DNA from 2 places in the Geodermatophilus sp. SYSU D01176 genome. Region 1 is predicted to be linked to the other one. Evidence: predicted binding sites of a transcription regulator. Region 1 holds the regulator's gene; the other holds the start of a gene.
The links. Region 1 encodes LexA, which represses DNA repair genes until DNA is damaged. Its sites were predicted from a motif close to TCGAACANNTGTTCGA; they were not measured.
Positions count from the first base shown of each region.

Region 2: a site for LexA is predicted at 1,701-1,716, ahead of ACI78Z_RS08880 (DUF222 domain-containing protein). Genes of this name have one in related genera too.

Region 1 covers NZ_JBJGYN010000005.1:49,345-53,509, reverse strand. Annotated here, with positions in the region: gene ACI78Z_RS04935 (hypothetical protein) at 1-605, opposite strand, end outside; gene ACI78Z_RS04930 (LysM peptidoglycan-binding domain-containing protein) at 731-1,351, opposite strand; gene lexA (transcriptional repressor LexA) at 1,647-2,450, shown strand; gene ACI78Z_RS04920 (hypothetical protein) at 2,529-3,521, opposite strand; gene ACI78Z_RS04915 (phosphatase PAP2 family protein) at 3,565-4,165, opposite strand, start outside.
Region 2 covers NZ_JBJGYN010000012.1:3,743-7,907, forward strand. Annotated here, with positions in the region: gene ACI78Z_RS08880 (DUF222 domain-containing protein) at 1-1,579, opposite strand, end outside; gene ACI78Z_RS08885 (NlpC/P60 family protein) at 1,762-3,741, opposite strand; gene ACI78Z_RS08890 (hypothetical protein) at 3,857-4,117, opposite strand.

The DNA of each region.
Region 1 (4,165 bases):
AGTGGCCGGGTCAGGCAGTCGGCCTCGGTGGCGCGCGGCATGAGCACCGTCGCGTCGGCGGACACCTCGGCCCGGGCAGCCGGGCGCGGCGCCTCCTCCGGCTGCGGCAGCGCGTCGGCCGCGCGGTGGCGACCCGCCACGGCCGAGGCCCGGTGCCGGCCCGCCGTGCCGCCGTGGGCGGCGGGCATCTCCGCGGTCCCGTCCCCGCCGTGCCGGCGGCGGCGCCGCACCGCGGCCGGAGCCGACGCCGGGAGGACGCCGGCCACCCGCTGCTCGCGGGCGGCGGCCTCGCTCAGGGACACCGCCGGGACGGCCGTGGCCCCGGGGAGCAACTCCTCGCCGAGCGCGGCGAAGGGGCCCGCCCCGACGTCGGATGCCGGCGCCGGTGCGGGGTGGGGCTCCGGCAGGCGGACCTCGGCGAGGTCGGTCCAGGTCTCCCGGTCCCGCCCGTCGACGCTCACCCGCACCCACACCTCGCAGGAGCCGCCGCCGTCGTGACGCCACCCCAGGAGCGACCCCGGCCACCAGGCGCCGTCGAGGAAGACCTCGACGCTCTGCGACTGCTGGGTGAAGACGGCGGCCCGGCTGCCTGAGATCGCTGACACGGCTCCGACGGTAGATCGGCCTCCGACCACCGAGCGTCAGCGACTCGGCACGACGGGTTGACGAACATGGAGGCCTCGCCTTGTCGCTCCTCGACCCCGGCCACCCGTCCGGACCGCGCAGCCCGTCAGGGCAGGTGGAGGACCTGGCCGGGCACGACGACGGAGCCCTCGAGGTCGTTGAGCTCCTCGATGGCGTCGACCACCACCCGCACGTCCCGCTCGTCGCCGGCCACCTCGCCCGCGATCGACCACACCGTGTCGCCCGGCTCCACCACGACGCTGCTGCCGCCGGCCAGGCGCAGCCCCCCGTCGCCGCCGTCGAGGAGCGGCGGGATGAGCGAACCCAGGGCGACCGCGCCGCCCAGGGCCAGCGCGGTGACGAGCCGACGCCCCCGGCGGGTCAGCCGCACGGAGGCCGGCGCGGCGGTGCACCCACCGCGGACGGCTCCCGCCGCCGGGCCGGTCGGCACCGGCCGACCGCCGGGACGCGCCGGGTCGCGGCGCGTGCGGGTCACCTCGGCGGCGGGACCCGTGGCCCGGCGCTCCGGGGTCGCCGGACGGTCCGCCACCGGACGCAGGTGCCCGGCGACCCGTGGACCGGAGCCCGGCAGGGCGGTGCGCGCCGGCGGCCGCGCCGCGCGGGCGGGCCGGGCGGCGCGCCCCACGTCGCCCGAGGCGAGCAACGGCCGCCACGGCACCTGCACCGCCGCGTCGAACTCCAGCACGGCCTGCCGCACGCTCCCCATGACCCGTCCTCCTCGTCGTCCCGATCGGATCGAACACGCGTTCGATCGAACGTCCGTGCGATGTCTACCGCATCCCACCGACGAGGTCGACCCGACACCTCACCGAGGCGGTTCGAACACACGTTTGAACTCCCGGCCCCGAGGCGCTACCGTCCGATCAGCACCCGTCCACCGTCGCCCCGGAGGCGCCGGCGGAGCCGGGGGCCGGCAGGGGGCTCCGTCCAGGAGGCCCGGCCCGGCGCCCGGGCGGGTGTGGACACGAGGGCTGTGGCGGCACAGCCGGCGAGGAGGAGACGTGGCGGGCACGAGCGGGACGTCGGGCAGCGGCACCCGGGGCGGCGGCACCTCGTCGCGGCGGGCGTCCGGGAGCCGGACCGGCACGCCGGCGGCCGCACCGGAGCCGGCCGAGGCGGCGACGGTGCGCACCTTCCCCGACCGGGGCGAGACCGGGGACGGGCTCACCCAGCGCCAGCGGCGGGTGCTCGAGGTGATCCGGGACTCGATCGACCGCCGCGGCTACCCGCCCTCGGTGCGCGAGATCGGGGAGGCCGTCGGGCTGTCCTCGGCCTCCTCGGTGGCCCACCAGCTCAGCGTGCTGCAGAAGAAGGGCTGGCTGCGCCGCGACCCGAACCGCCCGCGCGCGCTCGACGTGCGCCTGCCCGGCGACGTTCCCGGCACCGCGGCGCCCACGGCGAGCGCACCGGCCGGCGGCGAGGAGACCCCCACCCCGACCTACGTCCCGCTCGTCGGCCGGATCGCCGCGGGTGGCCCGGTGCTGGCCGAGCAGGCGGTGGAGGACGTGTTCCCGCTCCCCCGCGAGCTGGTCGGCGAGGGCACGCTGTTCATGCTCAGGGTCACCGGCGACTCGATGGTCGAGGCAGCCATCTGCGACGGCGACTGGGTCGTCGTGCGCCAGCAGCCGACCGCCGAGAACGGCGAGATCGTCGCCGCGATGATCGACGGCGAGGCGACGGTGAAGACCTACAAGCGGCGCGACGGCCACGTCTGGCTGCTGCCGCACAACCCCGCGTACGAGCCCATCCCGGGTGACGACGCCACCGTCCTGGGCCGCGTCGTCACGGTGCTCCGCCGGGTCTGAGGAGGGACCTCCTCCCCGAGCCCTGCGCGTGCTCGGGAACGCCAGGAGGAAGCCGGAGGGCCGGTCGCCGGCGCGGCGTCAGTCGCGCCGGCGGAACAGCAGGCTGCCGAGCCAGACCAGCACGCCGGCCACCACGGCAGCGGCCAGGGCGGCCGCGACCGGGGGCGGTCCGTCGTCACCGCCGAGCAGGCCGGACAGCGATCCCTCCGCGGCTCGCGCCTCGGCGGACGGGCTCGACGGGGCCGCCGCGGCCGGCAGCGGGACCACGGTGACGTCGCTGGGCAGCCCCTCCCCCGCGACGACGAGCGCGGTGGAGTCCCCGGTGAAGCTCACCGCCTCGCCCTGGGCGGCCTCCGGCAGGGCGACCCGGCGGGGTTCGCCGGCCAGCGCTCCCGCGACGTCGGACCCGCTCAGCGGCCAGACGTAGGCGTCGGTGTAGGTGCGCAGCGCGACGTACCGCTCGTCGGGTGAGACCGCACCGCCGGTGACCATCAGCTGTCCGGCGCGGCCGACCGGCCCGCCCGGCGTCCCGGTCAGCACGAGGTCGACCCCACCCACCTCGGTGAGCCCGACGGTGCCGTCCTCCACCAGCGCCGACACCGGCCGGTACACCGCGCTGGCGCCCAGCACCTCCTTGGTGACCAGGTACGGCGTCCCGTCGGGGGCGAGCAGCAGGGCCTCGACGTCCCGCGGACCGTCCGGGTACGCCAGCCGGTAGACCGAGCTGCTCCCGTCGGCGTGCAGGGCGAGCAGGGCCACCGTCGTCCGGGTGCCGGTGTTGTCGCCGGTGTCGGCGAGCCAGACCGTCCCGTCGACGGCCAGGGCCATGTCCTCCGGGTCGTAGGGGTCCACCGGCGCGGAGTGCACCGTGACCACCGCGCAGGTCCGGTCGAGCACGTAGACGTCGAGCGAGTCGCCACCGTCGTTGTGCGCCAGCATCCGGTCGCCCACCTCGACCAGACCGGAGACCTCGGGCAGCCGGGGGTCGGTGAGCTGGCAGCGCACCACGGGCCCGGTCGGGTCGGCCGCCTGCGCGTACGCCGGCAGGGCGGCGCCGAGGACGAGCGTCACCGCGAGGCCGGTGCCCGCCGCCAGACGTCGCCCCCCGGCACCGCTACGCGGAGGACCGGCCTGCTCGGGCACCGGCCCAGCGTGACACCAGGACCGCGTCCAGCAGGTGAACCACGCCCAGCAGCAGGATGCCGACCGCCGCACCCACCACGGCGTCGGTGACCCAGTGGAAGTCCAGCGAGACCATGGCGACGCCGGTCGCCACCGGGCCGGCCACGCTGAGCACCCACGTGGTCCGCTGCACCCACGGCGCGAGCCGGTACTGCACGGCCTGCCAGCGGGCCACCCCCCACATAAGCACGGCGTTGGCCACGTGCCCGGAGGGGTAGGAGGCGCCGTCGCGGTGGAAGAACGACCCGGGGTAGGCGGGCGCGGTGCGGCCGGTGCCGTACTTGAAGGAGTAGACGACGGCGGTCAGCAGCACCAGCGCGAGCAGCACCCGCACCAGCGGGAGCACCGTGCGGGAACGCCATCCGAGGTAGCCGACCAGGCCGGCGAGCACGATGAGGATGAACCCGCGCCCGCCGAGCTGGGTCACCGCCCAGACCGGCCAGTAGGCGGCCGAGTCCTTCAGGTCCCAGGCGCTCACCACCTCGGAGACCCGCAGGTCCATCCGCTCCAGCACACCGCGGGTGAGCAGGTCG
Region 2 (4,165 bases), on a different contig from region 1:
CGGGGGCGAGGGTCTTGAGGCGGTGGTGGTGTTCGCAGAGACAGCACAGGTTGCAGGGGCTGGTGGGGCCGCCTCGGTCGTAGGGCACCCGGTGGTCGAGGTCGCACCTGCGGGGCCGGGCGCGGCAGCCGGGGAAGCGGCAGCGCCGGTCCCGGGCACGGACGAAGCGGTCGATCCGGACGTCGGCCCGATAGGCGAGCGTCTGCCCCGGCCGGCCGATCGGGTCGCCTCGGCGGATCGCGGTGGCATCCGTCAGTGCGAGCAGCGCGCCGGTGAGGGGATGGGTGACGGCGATCTGCGGCCGGGCGGCCAGCGTGGTGCCGGTGATCCGTCTGGTGAGCAGGAGGTCGGCCAGCTCTGCGGGTGTGTCCTCGGGATCGGCCGCAGCTCGGTCGCTGCTCGGGGCGTCCGTCGGGCCGTCCCATCGAGGGTCGGCGTGCCCGGCGGCCGCGACCGGGCCGGGGCCTGTCTCGTCCGAGGAGATGGTGCTGTCGGCTGCGTCTGCCGTCACGCTGGTGGGTCTGGGGAGCAGGCCCAGGGCGTAGGCGATCTCCCGGATGACCTCGGCCGGCAGGGGTTCGCCGTCGACCTCGCCGGGCTCGTCACCGCCGAGGAGCGTCGTTGCCGCCGCGGTGATGGTGAGCTGGGCCTGTACCGGCGGCAGGCCGTTCTCGCCGGGCCGGAGGATCAGGTCGGCGAGGCAGTCGGCCATCCGCTGCTGCTTGGTACGCGTGTCCCTCTCCGTGCGACACGCCTCGGCGTACCGCTCCAGCGCGTCGTAGCAGGCCCGTGCGACGGGGCCGGCGTGCGCGAGTGACAGGGTGTCGGTCCCGTCCCTCCCCGGGTAGAGCCGGACCCCGCGCTCCCGCACCGCTGCGGCGGCCCGGCGCAGCGCGGCGTTCGCGTCTGCTCTCAGCACCGCCCGGCGGGTGGCGACCCGCAGCTGGCTGGGTGTCTTCGACCCGACCCGTGCGAGCAGCCGCGCCTCCACCTCCGCGCGCGCCGCCGGGTGGGTGAGCAGCGGCAGCAGTTCGGCGAGCACCTCGGCGTGCTTGCGCCCGATCCGCCCCTCCTCCCATGCGGTCAGGGTTGCCGGGAGCTGCTCGTCCAGCGTCACCGCCAGCACGAGCAGGTCCTGTGCTGCCGAGCCGGTCAGCTGCAGTCGGGTGGCCACCTCGTCGGCCGCCCACTCGCTCACGGTCGTCAGGACCTCCGGCCGCACCGCTCGGGAGGCCGGCGACGCCGCCCCCGGTTCGCCGGGTGCCCGGTCGAAGGAGCCGGCCGGGCGGTGCCGGGCGAACGCGGCCAGCGCCCGCAGTTGCTTCGCTGCCGCTCGACCGGAGGCCCGGTGTGCGGCCACCGCGACGTCCAGCAGCGCGGCGCCGTCCTCGATCAACCGACCGAGCACCGTCGGCGCCTGCGCGGTCGTGAGGTCTCGGAAGGACGTCTCCTCGGGCACCACCGTCACCGGTGTGCGGAACCTGTGGCGAGCGCGTGCGGCCGTCTGGTCGAGCACCACGCGGAGCAGTCGCGACTCGACCAGCGAGTCGCCTCCCTGCATCCACCGGCGTCCGTACACGTGTTCGATCGTAGTAGTGCCGCGCGGCTCTGACCAGCGGAGACGTTCCCTGTGGACAACCGCCGTCGTGCCGCTGCGCATGGTGCCACCGGGGCTGATCGGACCCGGGGGAGACATCGACTCGAGCACGACGTCGACGCGAGGGACGGCTGCGGTCCCGAGTGGCGAGGGGCAGCCCTGCGTCATGCCAGGTGGCCGAACTCCCAGTGCCAGGGTTCCGGCTTCTCGCCGCCCTGCCGCGCCCAGTCCGGCTGCACGAAGCCGAACCGGCCGGCGTTGGCCGCCATCCACGCCGACTGCGCGGTGCCGGCGGTGTTGATGCCGCCGCAGAGGTCGACGGCCAGCGCCCACCCGTGGTTCGACGTCCCCGGCACCGCGGCGAGTGCCGGCTTGGCGCGGAAGGCGGTGACCTGCGCACGGAGCGACCGGTAGGAGTCCGTGATGCACAGCGGGCTGCTGAAGGCGGCGCGGTAGGCGTCGGCCAGGGCCGTGTAGCCGGCCGCGGCGTCGCAGCGCAGGGCGTGGCCACGGCCGATCGAGCAGAGGGCGGTCGTCGGGATGCTCCCGTTCGACCAGCCACCCCACGCGGGGCTGACCGGGCCGACCGGCGCGGGCGGTGCGCCGCAGGGCCCGCGACCGGCGGTGCCGGGGGGCAGCGCGGCGTTCGGCTGCGCGGGAGAGGGGAGCGGAACCCGCACGGCGGCGGCAGCGTCGGTCATGGGGCGGACGCCGACCTGGTAGCCGGCGGCCGACGCGGCCACGACCTGGCCCTCGCCGAGGTAGATCCCGACGTCGCTGCCGCCGTCGGCGAACACCAGGTCACCGATCTGCAGCTGCGCCAGCGGGACGGCGGCGCCGCGGGTCCACTGGTCGACCGCGACGGTCGGGATCCCGTATCCCCCGAGCAGCCACGCGGTGGCGGCCAGGCCGCCGCAGTCGTAGGCCTCCGGGCCGGTCCCGCCGGGCACGTAGGGCTTGCCGAGCTGGGCCAGCGCGGCGCTCACCGCGGCGACCGTCTCGGCCGGGAGCACGGTGACCGGGCGGTTGCCGGCCACGGCCCAGGCGATGCCGGGGATCGGCTGCCCGGCGCCGTCCAGCGCGGGGGACAGCCCGGCCGGCAGGGCCGCGGGGTCGGTCAGGGCGGCCGCGGGCGGCGATTCGATGCCGGCGAGGGTCAGCACGGCGAGGTGGTCCTGCCAGCGGCGCAGCGCCTGCTGGTTGACCTCCTGCTGCGCTGCGGCGGCCCGGCCCGTGCCCAGGGCGGCGAGCTCGGCGGCCACGTCGGTCCGCAGCCCGCCGACCTCGGCGCGCACCTCGTCGAGGACGGCGCCGGCCTGCTCCTCCACGGTGGCCAGGGCGGCCGCGGCCACCTGCACGCGGCGGGTGGCGAGGGTCAGGGCGACCGCGGCGCGCTCGGCCTGCACGACGTCGACCGCGAGGTCGTCGGCGGCCTGATCGGCGAGCGCCGCCAGGTGGAGGACGTCGGAGGTGGCCCCGGCCGCCCGCACGTCGAGGCGGAGCAGGGGGGTGCGGACCTCGCTCGGGGACCGGTACAGCGCGGCGGCCCCCGTGCCGACCGTCGCGCGCGCGGCGGCCAGCTGCTGCTGCGCGGAGTGCTCGGCGGCGCGGGCGGCCGTCAGCTCGGCCTGCCGCGCGGCGAGGCTCTGCTGCAGGCCGCGGTAGCGGGTCGCGGCGTCGAGCAGCGAGCCCTGAGCGGCGAGGGCCAGGCCGGTCGCGTCGGTCGGCTCGGCGGCGGTGCCGGTCGCCTGGGTGCCCGGGGCCATCAGGCCGGCCAGGACCGGCAGCACCAGCCCGACGGCGGCCAGGGACAGCCGGACCCGCCAGCGGCGGCCGTCGGCAGCGGGCCGGCGGAGGGGGGCGCGACGGGCGGGCGCCTTCGTGCGCCTCCCCTTCCGGACGCGGGTGCCGGTGGCCGGACGGCGGCCCGGGGCCGACGGGCGCCCGGCGGGGGAGCGGCGGGACGCTGCCGCGGCAGCGCCGTCCGGGTCAGCAGCGGCGCGGGCGGCGAGCACGGCGCGCAGCGCCTGCGCCTCCGAGGCGGTGAGCGGCGGGCGGGCGGTGCTGCTGCGCGGCGCGGTGGCCCGCCGGCCGGCGGCGGGACGGGCGGTGGTGCGAGGGACCGTCGTGCGTGGTGCGGGCACTGCGGGTCCCCCGGGCGGTCTCGTCGTACGTGGCCGGCGCCGCGGGTTGCCGCGGTGCGCTCAGGCCTCGTATCGACGGCTCGGGGGAGTCCCCGGAGGGAGGGGGGAGGCGGGCTCACCCCTCCGGGTGAGGGTGATCCGCAGGTGGCACCCGATCGGCGTACACGCCCGCCGATGGCGCGGTGCGCTCGGCCGGGGGCCACCAACCCCCGTGGTGGTGCTCGAGCGGGATCCGCACCTCCTCGCCGTCCTCGGTCGAGACGATGAGCTCCACCCGGGCCACCCGGCGGCCGGTGCCGCCGACGCGGACCGCTCCGCCCGTGGCCAGGGGGACCGGAGGCAGGACCAGCTCGTCCTCGGGGGAGGACTCGGCCATGGGACTCCTTACGGCGCGACGGTGCGGGTGGTGGCGCGGCGTCCATGC